Regions from separate parts of the Clostridium sp. 'deep sea' genome, predicted to be linked through region 2. Evidence: riboswitches for the same ligand, from Rfam matches in the RefSeq annotation. Region 2 holds a riboswitch; the other holds the start of a gene.

Region 1 (7,287 bases), 920 kb from region 2:
TATTCAGCAAAAGAGGCTTTTTTATTGTTATATAGGAGATTGTGTTGCAGCAATAATTCGTCATAACAGCTTGTTAGAATTCACAAAGCAACAGACAGAATTAATTAGAATACATAAAGATAAATACACAAAAGAGCAAGTACGTAATGATATCTGCAATAATAGTAGACATAAGTATTGTTATGGCGTATTAAATGGTCAGGAATCAGCTTTGCAATTACTTAAATTTGGGCATATAGATTTACAAGATAATGATACAATTATTTTGGCAACAGATGGCTTAGAGAAGATACTTAATAGCAACTACATTACTCAATTACAGTCGTTATCATGTAGAGAACTAATACATTTAGTTACTGAACTAGAAGAAAAATATAACTTTACAGATGATAAAACAATTATTAAAATTAAATTTTAAATAGGTGAGATAATGAGCGAGTATTTAAATATAAATCAAATTGCTGATTTAATGGCTGATAACTTTTATAATGACCCTTTATATCAGTACCTTTTAGTTGAAGATAAACATAAATTATGTACCATGAAAAAGTTCTTTAAAGCCTATGTTGGCTGGTTAAAGTTGTTTTCCCATATAAATAGCCTTGAAAATAATAAGGCTGTAATAGTAGTGTATAATCCCAAAATTAAATATAGCAAGATAAGCAAAATAATTAATAACCTAAAATTTAGAGCAGGTAATCTACTTAATTTTAGGTTTTATATGCCTAGTTATAAGTACAAAAATATTAAAAAAATGAGTAATATGCTGACCTCTTCTTGGGTACGAGAGTATGTAAATAAAGATGAATATTTACATATTGATTTAGTGGTAGTAGACAAAACTATTAGGGGAAAAGGCTATTTTAAAAAGCTAGTTACTCCTGTTTTAAAACAGGCACATAAACAAAATATACCTGTAACAATCGAAACTCATAATAAAAACAATGTAGCAATTTATGAAAAGTATGGTTTCAAATTGGTAAAAGTAATAGATAGTGTGTATCATGACTTAAAACAGTATTGTCTTGTGTTACCACCTAACCAAATTGATTATTAATATTATCTAAAACTTCTGAGTATTGCTATTTTGCTTTATAACCACTTCTTAGTGAAACTTTCTTACTGAGTTACATCTTCATTTCTAACTATATGACCCTCATAGTTGGCTATCCTGATAGCCAGTATTAAATTTAAACGTCTTAAGACTATACTTTATATGTTAGCAACATAAACCTACCTTTACTTATAAATACTCTCCTCCTCAAAAGCAAATACACTTATTCAAATCATATTAGCAAAATGTCTATTATGTTTCTAAAAGTTTTTGACATTAACGCTACGTTATAACTTAAGCTAGTACACAAGGAGGTAATAAATATGAAAATAAATAATATAAGAACCTATGAAATGTATAAAAAAATGTACAGTTTACCACTAAATAAAAGAGATAATTATTTTAAATATGAAATCATGAAACCATTTCAAGTAATGTGGCAAACATTAAATGTACCTTTTACAGCAAATTCAAGTGGTTACGATGTAGTGATGGCATCAAGTATGACTGGTATGATCCAACCAAGTTTAATTAGTGAAAAAGACATTACAAAAGTAGAGATATTAAAACAGCATAATTCTTGGCAAACAGCAGAACAAATTATTAAAGAGTGTATAGCAGAGTTTCCAAACATTAATTTTACCATGAGTAACATTACAGAGCTTACTTTTGGTTTATTTATAGCTGATTCTAATAATGCTCAAATTAAAATAAATAAAGGTTATACTGGTTTTGGTGGTATACCTGGCTATTTTATGGTGTTAATAGACCCAAATGAGTATACCTTAATGAGATTACCATTAGCTATTGCCCATGAATTTAACCACCAAATTAGGCTATGTTATGAACCATGGAAAATGAATATTAACTTGGGAGAGTATATTATTTTAGAGGGCTTAGCTGAAAGCTTTGCCGCCTCAATGTATGGGGAAGAACTTATTGGTCCATGGGTAAAAAACATTAATGTAAACAATCTTAATGAAATAAAAAAGGTATTTAAAAATTCACTTAATATTAGTGACTTTACTGAAGTAGCTAGTTATATGTTTGGTGATGAATTAGCACTTATGCAGGGATATGAGCCTGTATCTGTACCTTACTGTGCTGGTTATGCAGTTGGCTATCATTTAGTAAAATACTATCTTAAAAAAACAGGTAAAAGTATTGTAGAAGCAACTTTAACACCAACAAGTGAAATACTAAAAGCCTGTACTGACTTTTGGTTTAACTAGCGTGATTTTACCATTATAAAAACTTTAATAGTGCCTACAGCTATTTCTTTTGCTGTAGGCACTAGATATTATAATTGACATATTAGATTTTGATTACTATACTTAAGGTAGTTGTTAAAGCAACTACCAATACAGGAGTGATGAAATGAATAAAAACATTGGTTTTTTAAAGCAATTGGGTTTAACTGAGTATGAAAGCAAAGTTTATATATGTCTTGTTCAGTTTGGAGCAGTAACCGGTTATAAAGCATCTAAGCTTTCAGCAGTTCCAAAGGCAAACTGTTATGCTGCACTAAATAGCTTAGTACAAAAAGGTTATGTTTATAAAATAGAAGGAGATAGTGTTTTATTTTCAGCCCGTGATTTTAGCGAACTTAAACAACAACTTCAAAGAGAACTAGAGCTAAAGTTAAGCTATTTAAGTAGTAACTTAAAACAGCTAAATAGTGAAAGTAAACAGTTTATTAATGTTGAAGGTAGTAAAAATATCAAAAACAAAATAATTAGCCTCATAAATAGTGCTCAACGTACAGTCTATTTAGATATTTGGCAGCAGGATTTAGGTGATATTACTCCATTTTTGCTAAAGGCTAAATTAAGGTCAGTAAACTGTGTATTGATTTGCCTTGGAAACTCAACTAAAAGAGAGAAAGAAGCTGTCAATTACATCTTAGAACATGATGTTGATAAACAATGGAATAGTGAAAAACAGCGTGATTTTAACCTAATAGTTGACAATAAACTAGCTTTTAGTGGCGATATTGAAAACAGTGTTGCTAATGCTGTTTTTTCGGCAAATGTTAGCTTTGTAAATTTAGCAACTGAAGCGTTTATTCATGATTTGTATACAGAAAAAATGAAAGAAGTGTTAGAGCAAAATAGTTTGGTATTAGAGCAAGTAAAAAAACAACTTAATAATATCTTAAAGGAGTAATAAAATGATACGTAAAATAAAAAAACTACTTTTTTCAGATTTACCTCAAGAGGTTCATGTTTACCCAGTGATTAAGTTTCTATGTAGTTTAAGTGGAGGATTAATCTTACCTTTGTTAATTATTTATTATCGAGTTCTAGGATTAACGCTTTTACAAATTGGTATTGTCTCAATGATATTTGAGCTAAGTATGGCAATTTTTGAAATACCTACAGGATTCATAGCAGATAAGTTTGGTAGAAGAAAATCTATTATAGCAAGCTTAAGTTTTTTTGTTTTAACAGGCTTTATCTATTTACTTGCTAAAGACCTAAAATTAATATTAGTAGCAGTTATATTAAGAGGTATAGGTTATACCTTAATGTCTGGAGCTTTTGAAGCCTGGGCATATGATAAATTAAAACATCTTGGTAAAGAGCAACACTCCCAAGATATGTTTGTTATAAGCAGTAGACTAAGAAGATTAGCTATTGTAATAGGAAGCTTAGCAGGTAGTGCACTAGGCTTACAAAAAATAAAAACTGTGTGGTTTATTTTCATTTTCATTAATGTTATTTCATTGTTGATAGTATTAATGAGCATGAAAGAAAGCTATATCAAAAAACTAAACAAACAAACTCATAAACATAGTTTAAATACGATTGTTAACAGTAACATAAATAATGCAGTAATCCTTGTTGTTTTAATGTTTTTGATTGCTGCAATTTATGAATTTGCTTTATCTCCAATAAGTGAATATTGGAGTGTATTTTTAATAGAGAATAAACACTTATCTGAGAACTATTTAGGTTCTATTATTGTTATCTCTAATATACTAATAGTTTTTGTACTTAAACCAGTACACAAAATTATAAAAATTATAGACAACAGCTTAACGTCACTTGTAATTTTACATTTATTTATTATAATATCAATTGTTAGTTTGGCAATAACCAATAGTGTTTTATTTGCTGTTATATCTTATATTTGTTATACCTTTTTTGTAGGTGTAAGTGAGCCACTTACTAGAGACTATTTAAATTGTTTAATCAGCAGTGAATACAGAGCTACACTATTATCAATTTACGCAATGGCAGGCTCAATTGGAGAAGTAATAAGTGCAGTAGCTGTTGGTTTAATTGCTGAACTATATGGCATTAGTATTGCCTTTATAACAAGTTCTGTGGCAATATCTTTAGTTGTTATTTTATTTTTTGTAATGAAAGCTAAAAGTAAAAATAATGGTGTACAAAAAATACAATTGACAAATCATGAGATTTAAGTTATCTTATAGTTAATTAAATAATTTCAGGGCAGGGTTAGTTTCCCGACCGGTGGTTAAAGTCCACGAGCCTTATGGCTGACTTGGTGAAATTCCAAGACCGACAGTAAAGTCTGGATGAAAGAAATTTATATTGCTTAAATATGTTTATTAATCATATTTTTTAAACAATAAAATCCTGAAAGTATATTTAAGGATTTTATTTTTTTGCCTAAATATACTTTTGATAAAATTGTGATTGATATTAGTAGTTTAAGTAGATACTTTTAGAAGTATTTAAAGCCCTGTAAAGCGTTTGCTTAAGGGTTTTTTTTTATTAATAAATTTATTAGGTAACACTTTGCTTTAGCAAAATTGTTAAATGGGAGGTAATATGTTGAATCATGAGTTATACATGAAGAGAGCATTTGAATTAGCTGAACTGGGTGCTGGTTTTGTAAGTCCCAATCCTTTAGTCGGGGCTGTAATTGTTAAAAATGATAGCATAATTGGCGAAGGATACCATCAAAAATATGGGGGTTTACATGCTGAGATAAATGCCTTGAATAGTGCTGTAAAGCCTACTAAGGGAGCTACTTTGTATGTTACGGTTGAGCCCTGTACTCATTATGGCAAAACCCCACCGTGTTGTGAGGCAATCATTAACGCTGGTATAAAGCAGGTATATATAGGAATAATCGACCCTAATCCACTAACAAGTGGTAAAGGTATACAGCAATTACAAAAAGCTGGAGTAAAAGTAAGCTTAGGGTTATTAGAGACTGAAATAATGCAGCAAAATGAAGTTTTTTTAAAATATATTGTTAGTAAACAACCCTTTTGCACAATTAAATATGCCATGACAATAGATGGAAAAATTGCTTCATCAACAGGTGATTCAAAGTGGATTTCTAGTGAGGAAGCAAGGCAGTATGCTCATGAGTTAAGGCATAAAAATGATGCTATTTTAATTGGAATAGGTACTGTTAAGACAGATAATCCAAAATTAACAACGAGGCTAAAAAATAAAAAGGCAGCACAATGTAAACGAGTTATTGTTGATACAAAAGCGAGTATACCTTTAGATTCACAGGTATTAGCAGACTCAAATTGTATAATTGCTACAACTGTAATGGCAGATAAATTAAAACTAGAGTTATTAAAATCTAAAGGAGTAAGAGTAATAATTTGCCCTAGTTGTCTTGGAGGTATTGATCTGAAATTCTTATTTAGTAAGTTAGGTAAATTAGGTATTGCGAGCATTTTAGTTGAGGGAGGATCTCGTATTATTACATCTGTAATTAAAAACAAGCTCTGTGATAAACTTATTGCTTTTATATCACCTAAAATCATTGGTGGATGTTATAGTCCAATTAAAGATCTAGGTATAAGTAATATGCAGCAATCTATAAACCTAAAATCAGTTAAATACCAATTTTTCAATAATAATATAGCTGTTATTGGTTATTTAAAGTGAGGTAATGTATATGTTCACAGGAATAGTTGAAGAAATTGCTACAATTAGAGCAGTTACAAAAAAGGGTTCTAGCTTAAGTCTAGTAGTAAATGCTAATGAAGTTCTGAATGGTACAAAAATAGGAGATAGCATTAGTGTTAATGGTGTGTGTTTAACAGTATCAGCGTTAGAGAATTGCGCATTTTGTACAGATGTTATGCCTGAGACATTTTGGTTAACTAACTTGAATAGTTTAAAGATCAACAGTGTAGTAAATTTAGAGCGTGCTGCCAAAGTTGGAGATCGAATTGGTGGTTATATAATATCTGGTCATATAGATGGAACAGTAACTAAGTCAAGTCAATATTGGCAGGACAATGCCATTATTATAAAATATACAGCTTCAAACAGTATTATAAAATATCTTGTTAAAAAAGGATCTGTAGCAATCGATGGTGTTAGTTTAACTATAACTGAGGTTAATAGGTATGATTTTAGTGTATCAATAATCCCAACAACTCAATATAGTACTACTTTATGTCAAAAGAAACTGGGTGATAAAGCGAATATTGAGTGTGATATATTGGGGAAATACATTGAGAGAATTTTGCAATTTAACAAAAAAGAAATAAACATGCAGTTTTTAAAAGAAAATAATTTTTATTAGGAGGTAAAATTATGGTTTTTGATACTATTGAACAAGCAATCGTGGCCTTAAAACATGGAAAAATAATTATTGTAGTAGATGATGAAAACAGAGAAAATGAAGGCGATTTTTTAATGGTAGCAGAAAAAGTAACAACTGAGTCAATTAATTTTATGACCAAATATGGTAGAGGTATAGTATGTGTACCAACTACAGCTGAGAGGTTAAAAAAACTGGATATTCACCCTATGGTAGTTAAGAACTCTGACCCTAAAAAAACTGCTTTTACAGTGTCAGTAGATTGTATAAGTAACGCCACTGGTGTTTCAGCTAAAGATAGAGCTGATACTATTAAGTGCTTAGTTAGTGATAATGCAACCAGTAAAAGTTTTACTAAACCGGGTCATATTTTTCCTTTAATAAGTAGACAAGGTGGAGTTTTAGTTCGTGAAGGACATACCGAGGCAGCAGTTGATTTAGCTAAACTAGCAGGTTTTAAACCAGTAGGTGTAGTTTGCGAAATAATGAATGAAGACGGATCAATGGCTAGAGTCAAAGATTTAGAGAAGATAAAAAGAAAACATAACTTATTGTTAATCACCATTGCTGACCTAATTAAATATCGTAAACAGCATGAGAGCTTTGTTGAAAGAGTTACCTCTGCAAAAATGCCGACTAAGTTCGGTGAGTTTACTATACATGGTTACATAAATACCTTAAATAGT
Region 2 (7,287 bases):
AAGCTATATATAGGGCAGTTAGCGGCTATTGCTAAACCCTTGGCTACAGTTAAGCCAATTCTTAACCCCGTAAATGACCCTGGTCCTTTTACTACCCCAATTGCATCTAGCTCATTGATTGTTAAATCAGCCACTCTTAAGGCCTCTTTTATTAAAGACAATAGGTAATCTGAGTGAGTGTAATCAAGGTTTAGGGTATACTCTATAAGTAACTTTTCATTAGTACCTAAAGCAATTGTACAGGCTTTGCTTGAGGTATCAAAGGCTAAGATTGCCACTTATTTTCAGCTCCTTTAGTAAATGTTTTTTTGTTTTAGGAGGTATTATTTTAATTATTCTTTCATTTATCGTATCCGTATAGCTTATATTAATTTGCCAATACGGGTCTAGTATTTCGGCGATAAATTTATCCCCCCACTCCATTACAATTAAGCCATTGTTATATAGCTCTTCGTATCCAAGCTCATATACATCGCTAAAACTATGTAACAGATACACATCCATATGAAAAACTTTTATGGGTGCCTCATATATATTTAAATAGGTGTATGAAGGACTCGTTACCATATCCGCACTGCCCCCTACCCCCTTAAGAATACCTCTAACAAAAGCAGTTTTACCTACCCCTAACTCTCCATTTAAAAGTAAGATATCATTTTTAGTTAAAATATGCCCTACTTTTTGCGCTATATTTTCAGTGTTTTCTACAGAATTAGATTTAAGCGTTAACATAACATAACCTACTTTCTCTGGGTCTAATAAAATCTAATTTCTCAATACCCTATTATAACAGACATGCTTAATTGAAAAAACTAGCTTGACATATTTATTAATATAATACTATACTGTTGTTGTAAATAATATTTACCTTCGGGGCAGGGTGCAATTCCCTACCGGCGGTTAAAGCCCGCGAGCAGTAATGCTGAATTGGTGAAATTCCAATGCCGACAGTAAAGTCTGGATGAAAGAAGGCTTGTTTTTAAACAATTTACCCCGACTTTAAATATAAGTCGGGGTTTTTATGTTTTAAACATCAAAGTATAGACTACTGTATATATTCATGGATAAAGTGAAAAAGTTAGTCTATGGGCTCCAGAGGTTTTGGGAGGATAATTATGCGATACCAAACAAAAACAATGGTTGCTATAGGTTTTTTAGCAGCCCTGTCTACTGTTTTAATGTGGTTTCAAGTACCACTACTACCTGCTGCTCCTTTTTTGGAGTATGATTTAAGCGATGTGCCAGTTTTAATGGGTGCTTTTTCTTTAGGACCTGTTGCGGGGTGCTTAATATCTATTGTAAAAGCTTTTGTTTTTTTACTAACCAAAGGCAAAAGCGGCATTATCGGAGCGTTTATGAACTTAGTTTCTACCGTGTCTTTGGTTTTTGTAGCTAGCTACATTTATAAAAAGCTTAAAAAGAGCTTTACAGGCTCAGTAATTGGTTATGTTTTGGGTACAATCACAATGACTATGCTTATGGTATTAACAAATATGTATATCGCCTTACCTATTTGGGGTATTCCAGTTGAGCAAATTAAACCATTAGTTATATCTGCAATTATTCCATTTAACTTATTGCGTGGTTTAATAAGTTGTATTATAACTGCTGTGTTATACAAACGTTTTAAAAATATCATGGACAAATTTGTTTCACAATAAAGTATTAGTCATATATTAATTATGAGCTATACAATAATTTGGGTCATTAAAATTATTTACTAATTTTAATGACCCTATTTCGTTAAAACTACTATAACATCTTTAAGGCATTTATTACAGCAGTAACTAAAGCACATACTCCAGCAAGAGCCAGCCATTTATACCATATACTTGATTCTGTTTTATTTTTACTTAAGAAAAACCCTATTAAACTAATTAAGAGTAAAACAATGCCCAATATAGCACCTAAAATTATCCCTATTTTCATTTTACTAAACCTCCATTTTGTTAATAACCTTATTCGTAGAATAAGCAGCCAAAATACCTACTGCTAAAAGTACCATACTACCAATAACCATATAGAGATTTGGGTTGATACCAATAATTACATTTCCAAAAATAACAGATAATATAATTGCTGTTACAATTGTTGTTGAAACTGATTTTTTAATAAAACCTATTCTTAATGATATTAAGCCAACTGTCATAATAGCAAAAACAGAGGTAATAACTCTTAGATATTGGCTTAGAATATGTTGGTTTGTGATCTTACCACTTAATATTGGTTTGATGTTTTCAGTTAAGAAAAAAATACTACTTGGTATTAAGGTACATATTAAAAAACCAAAAGCAATAAAGCTTGTGACCAACATAACTTTACTAAAAAATACTTTGGTTTTAGATACCGGATACGAAAACATGAGCATAGCTTTTTGGCGACTGTAATCTTCTATAATAAATTTAGAAAAAAGAACTACAGAAAAAACTGAAAAGACGATAAAACATATACCCGTATGCATCTTTAACAGATTATCGTAACTCTGAAACTGTATATCATTTTCAACTTTAGCTATCATAGCGATCATATATATAAAAGCAAGCATTAATATGGAAATAATAATTAAAGCAATATAATATGAGGTAAGTCTATTGCGTTTAATCTCTAATTTAATTAGTTTTATCATTTGCTTTTTCTCCTACAATACTAAAATAGTATTCTTCTAATCCGCCTCTATACTGCTTTTTTATATCACTCATTTTTGCTTGTTTTGTTATGCCATTTGCTAATACTACTATAAAATCTGCCACCTGTTCTACTTCGCTTAACGTGTGGCTTGATAATAAAATTGTTTTATCTTCTTCTTCACAAAGCCTTTTAAACAACACCCTCATATCCTTAATACCTTGAGGGTCTAGCCCATTAACTGGTTCATCTAAAATTAATAGTTTAGGTTCATGTATAATAGCCCTTGCAATAGCCAACCTAGCTCTCATTCCTAAAGAGAATTTAGAAACTGAGCGGTTATTCACACCCTCAAGTCCTACCATTTGAAGAGTATTTTTAATATCAGCTTTAGAGTCCATGTAAGCTAAGTGAATCTTTAGATTCTCTTCTGCGCTTAAATGCTCATAAAATACGGGTGTTTCTATAGATAGTCCAATATATTTTAATATTTCATTACGCTGCGTATCGATATTTAAATCAAAAATACTTATTGAACCCAAATCTCTTTGTAGTAGTCCGGTAAGCATTTTTAATACGGTTGTTTTTCCTGCCCCATTAGCACCTAAAAGACCATATATCTTTTTTTCTTTTACTGAAAAGCTACCATCTTTAATTACTTTTAAATCACCAAAACTTTTTTGAAGCGTTTTAGCTTCTATTACAATAGTCATAAGTATCTCCTACTCACAAATATCGTTAATGAGGTTATCAACCATAAAATCAAAAACCTCCAAGTGGTCATAACACATTTTTTCTTTTGATGAAACCATAGCTAGCAACGCTGTTATCACAGAAATAGCTTTTTTTTGATTGATTTTAAATTTTATATAGGGCTTGTTTAAAAAGACCTGCCCTGCTTTTTGACTATACTCGGCTATTGCTGTTAATTGTATTGGTGATAATTTATTAGTAAATGATATAAAATCAACACTTGTTGTATTGCATATAAAACTATGTTTACAATACTGTCGATACGTTACTTTTAGTACCTCTGCTAAACCATACTTGTTGGGAGAGTTAGCCATTATTTCATTTGCTTGTTTATAAAGATTATCCTGAACTAAACATAAAGCTTCACAAAACAGGGCTTCTTTTGAGTTAAAGAATGTATAAAAAGCTCCTTTAGATATTCCAACATTAGCACAAAGGGTGTCTATACTTGTTTTTTTATATCCATATTTCGACCATTGTTGAGTACATTCTGTTAGTAGTTTGTGGCGTATGTTCTTTTTTTGTTGTTCACTAAAGCTTTTTGGCACAAAATCACCTCCATATGACTATTTATATTATTTTAGTCATATAGATTATAAATAAATTACCTTGCTCTGTCAATTAATAATTCTAATATCAACAATAAACTGTAATTAATATACAACTAAGTATCCACAACGGAATCACACAGAGGTGATTCCCTACTGGCGGACAATTTATACTTTAGGTTTAAGTAACAACAAAAACGAAGGTATCTTAAAGTGCCCAACTTTGTATCCTTGGAGTTCTTAGTGGTTTCTCAATTAAATGTTTATTATCTAAGTTGTGTCTGATTTTTCAAGCTTTAATTACATATTTAAACGTTCTTTGCTAACCTTGTGATAAAAATACTATTCTACTATTACATCTGTCATACTATTCTGTTTCAAGCACAAGGTATATGCCTGTTTTAGATATTTATATAGCTACAAAGCTTAAAATTGCTACTGGGAGTATTCTAAATTCTGTAATAATATATCAAATCATAGCTTTTACTAAAATGTGATACAGAGTGAATATACGCGAGGTTGTACTATATAGCAAAAAGAGATAGCCAGCAAACTGAAAAAAATTATTGCCGACTATCTCATTTTTGTTATATTTTGTAGGTTTATTGTTTATCTAAAAAAACCTTTTTTAGGTTCTTTAGCTTTCATTTCTTCTAATCTACATTGAATTTTTTCTATATTAGCTCTTTTCTCAATAAAAAATGCATACTGCTCAACGGTTTTAAAGTCTAAAAAAGGTGATAAAATTGGATTAGCACCGTGTACTATAGAGCTTAGTATAAAGGAAAAGGGCTTAGCAATTTCTCCTAAGAAAATTGCTGGTACCTCTAATTGACGTTTATAAATCTCACGGGCTAACTTATCTATAATCTCTTCTTCACGTTCTTTAGTAATTTCATCTTCGTTTAAAAAATAATGATACTCTCTTTTCATACCTTACCTCCTTTTGTTTATTGTTTGAAAAAGTCTTTGCTAAATATGCAGTGATATAAATAAATTTTATTTTTTTTGTTTAAACACAACAATGTATAGTAAGATAAGGTATAACATTATCATTATTACTTAAACTAAAGTAATTATGATAGCTTTTGTTAAGCAGTATTAAGTTAGCTGTAAAGGAGCATATTATGGATAAAGTAAAGGTTGCCTTTGTATGTGTGCATAATTCATGTAGAAGCCAAATGGCAGAGGCTTTTGCTAAGCAGTTAGGCAGTGATGTTTTAGAGGTTTATTCAGCAGGAACTGAAACTTATTCACAGGTTAAACCCAAGGCTGTGGAAGTTATGCAAGAAATAGGCATTGACATAAGCGACCAGTACCCTAAACTGCTTGAAGACATTCCTGAGGAACTAGATTACTTAATTACAATGGGTTGTAATGTAACCTGCCCATTTGTGCCTTGTAAACATGAAGAAGATTGGGGTTTACAAGATCCCTCTGGTGGTTCTCTTGAGGGGTTTAGGCTTACTAGAGATTTAATTAAAGATAAGGTTATTGATTTAATTAAGAGAGTATCCTCCCAGTAGGGACACATTTCTTGAGGCAATAACAAACGTTAGCTTTACAGCTTTACGTTTTATTAGTTTAATTAGAGAGATAGGAGCTGCAGCCCTAATGATGTGTGCCAGTGTTTAAAACTGGTATTTGTAAACCGTTGCTATTTAAATACTAGCAAACCATGAGGTTTGGGGAACAACTTTCAATTAAGTTGATGTATAGCAAAACATCTTTTCTCCGTACCGTTACTTATTGATTCAAGCTTTAATTACAATAAGGGTCAGGCCTCTTGCATATAATTTAGTTTGTACTTTCAGCGTAATGTTAACTTTGTCTACCAAGAAAAAGTCAGTCCTGTTGAGGCCAGACCCTCCCGTGAGATTAAAAAGACGCCCACTGGGCGCCCCTACATTGTTTATTTTTAGATGTAACACTTTTTACTCTTTATCTGTTCTCATCTCAATAATTGGTATATTGAGATATGATGTATCGTTTTCTATGTAGTAAGTAGAACCTACAGCTACTCTAATTGAATAGGTTTTACCATTTACTCTCCGAATTCTGTTTTTAATTAAAGAACTGCTTATTTTTAACACTTCATATGGATAACCTTGAAAATTTGTAAAGTGACCGTAATCTGTATCATACTGTTCTCTTAAGGAAATATAAAAGACCAGTGCATGATTATTATTTGATCTATTAGGTAAATATATATTCTCAATTAAAACGCTATATCTGTCAACATTTTTTTTACCGGGTGATATTATAAGATATAAATCATCAATATCAAAGGATGTTACTGCTGTATCTGATGGTGAAAAAACGTATGCAGCTGGGACATCTTTAAACTCATAATAATTTAACTTATCTAGTATAACATCAGGTATATCTTTTTTGTTATTAATAAATTCATAAGAAAACTGCTTTTTTGATAAATCTCTTCGACTACTACCCCACCAGTTAATAATAGGGACTTTATCACCATTATTAGTGGCTACAGATACTTCAAACATTAGAGATTTTTCTGATATTCCTGTATAGTCTTTAACCCTGTAAACTACTATAGGATATTTATAGTTAGTACCATATTCAACCTTTTTTTGTGAGTCAGATTCTTTAATTAATACATTATGAAATGTGTGAAAGTTATTCTTTTTTGACAGCTTTTTAACTGTTACATCATAGTTATTTTTGTAATGTTCTCCACCGCAAAATACTAAATAAACATAACCATCAACAAAATTCCTGGTAAATACATAAACACCTCTCTCTAAATTAGTGTTATTTAATTTTTCTAATACAGCCTTTGGAATATCACTTTCTTTTATGACTTTCTCATATGAAACATGATTTTCGAAAAAAAGACCAACAACTATAACAACAACTATAAAAATAATTATACAAACTAATTTTTTACTCATAATTACCTCTGTTTTTTTAAGTTTTTATATCATTTAACTATTATGTAAAGTTCTCACTTTAATCATGTTATAGTAGTATAATATAATTGTTTATTAATTTCTATATTTATGCAAGTTATTTATTAATTTCTAACCAGAAATAAACAAAGATAAATGTAGCATTTACTCTACAGAAATACAAAAAGAGCTTTTTCCTTAATGAAAAAGCTCTTAATTATTTGATTTATATTATTGTGAAGTAATTATTCTTCAATTAACTCAACGTTAGCACGTGGAACACGAACTACTGAGCCATCACCTAATTTAGCAAATAATACACGAACCCATGTTTCAGATTCTACTTGCTGTAACTCTGGTGGTAAACTGTCAACTGTTGCAATCTGACCAAAGTAAGGAGCACGGATAATACGGATTTCTTTTAACGTACTTGAGTAAGCTTATAG

Evidence for each region. A riboswitch is a leader RNA that binds a small molecule or an ion and turns the genes downstream of it on or off. The one in region 2 is predicted to bind FMN.
Region 1: linked by a shared signal. The riboswitch ahead of ribD (bifunctional diaminohydroxyphosphoribosylaminopyrimidine deaminase/5-amino-6-(5-phosphoribosylamino)uracil reductase RibD) and the one ahead of IMX26_RS14600 (ECF transporter S component) in region 2 are both predicted to bind FMN.

The regions. Positions count from the first base shown of each region.
Region 1 covers NZ_CP063353.1:217,731-225,017, forward strand. Annotated here, with positions in the region: gene IMX26_RS01070 (protein phosphatase 2C domain-containing protein) at 1-418, shown strand, start outside; gene IMX26_RS01075 (GNAT family N-acetyltransferase) at 431-1,057, shown strand; gene IMX26_RS01080 (DUF2268 domain-containing putative Zn-dependent protease) at 1,378-2,286, shown strand; gene IMX26_RS01085 (TrmB family transcriptional regulator) at 2,432-3,220, shown strand; gene IMX26_RS01090 (MFS transporter) at 3,225-4,481, shown strand; FMN riboswitch at 4,500-4,614, shown strand; gene ribD (bifunctional diaminohydroxyphosphoribosylaminopyrimidine deaminase/5-amino-6-(5-phosphoribosylamino)uracil reductase RibD) at 4,855-5,937, shown strand; gene ribE (riboflavin synthase) at 5,948-6,583, shown strand; gene IMX26_RS01105 (bifunctional 3,4-dihydroxy-2-butanone-4-phosphate synthase/GTP cyclohydrolase II) at 6,595-7,287, shown strand, end outside.
Region 2 covers NZ_CP063353.1:3,131,248-3,138,534, reverse strand. Annotated here, with positions in the region: gene tsaB (tRNA (adenosine(37)-N6)-threonylcarbamoyltransferase complex dimerization subunit type 1 TsaB) at 1-278, opposite strand, end outside; gene tsaE (tRNA (adenosine(37)-N6)-threonylcarbamoyltransferase complex ATPase subunit type 1 TsaE) at 259-732, opposite strand; FMN riboswitch at 863-977, shown strand; gene IMX26_RS14600 (ECF transporter S component) at 1,116-1,661, shown strand; gene IMX26_RS14595 (hypothetical protein) at 1,753-1,929, opposite strand; gene IMX26_RS14590 (ABC transporter permease) at 1,934-2,626, opposite strand; gene IMX26_RS14585 (ATP-binding cassette domain-containing protein) at 2,610-3,338, opposite strand; gene IMX26_RS14580 (TetR/AcrR family transcriptional regulator) at 3,348-3,926, opposite strand; gene IMX26_RS14575 (hypothetical protein) at 4,536-4,859, opposite strand; gene IMX26_RS14570 (arsenate reductase ArsC) at 5,054-5,452, shown strand; gene IMX26_RS14565 (hypothetical protein) at 5,861-6,844, opposite strand; gene IMX26_RS14560 (ABC transporter ATP-binding protein) at 7,263-7,287, opposite strand, start outside.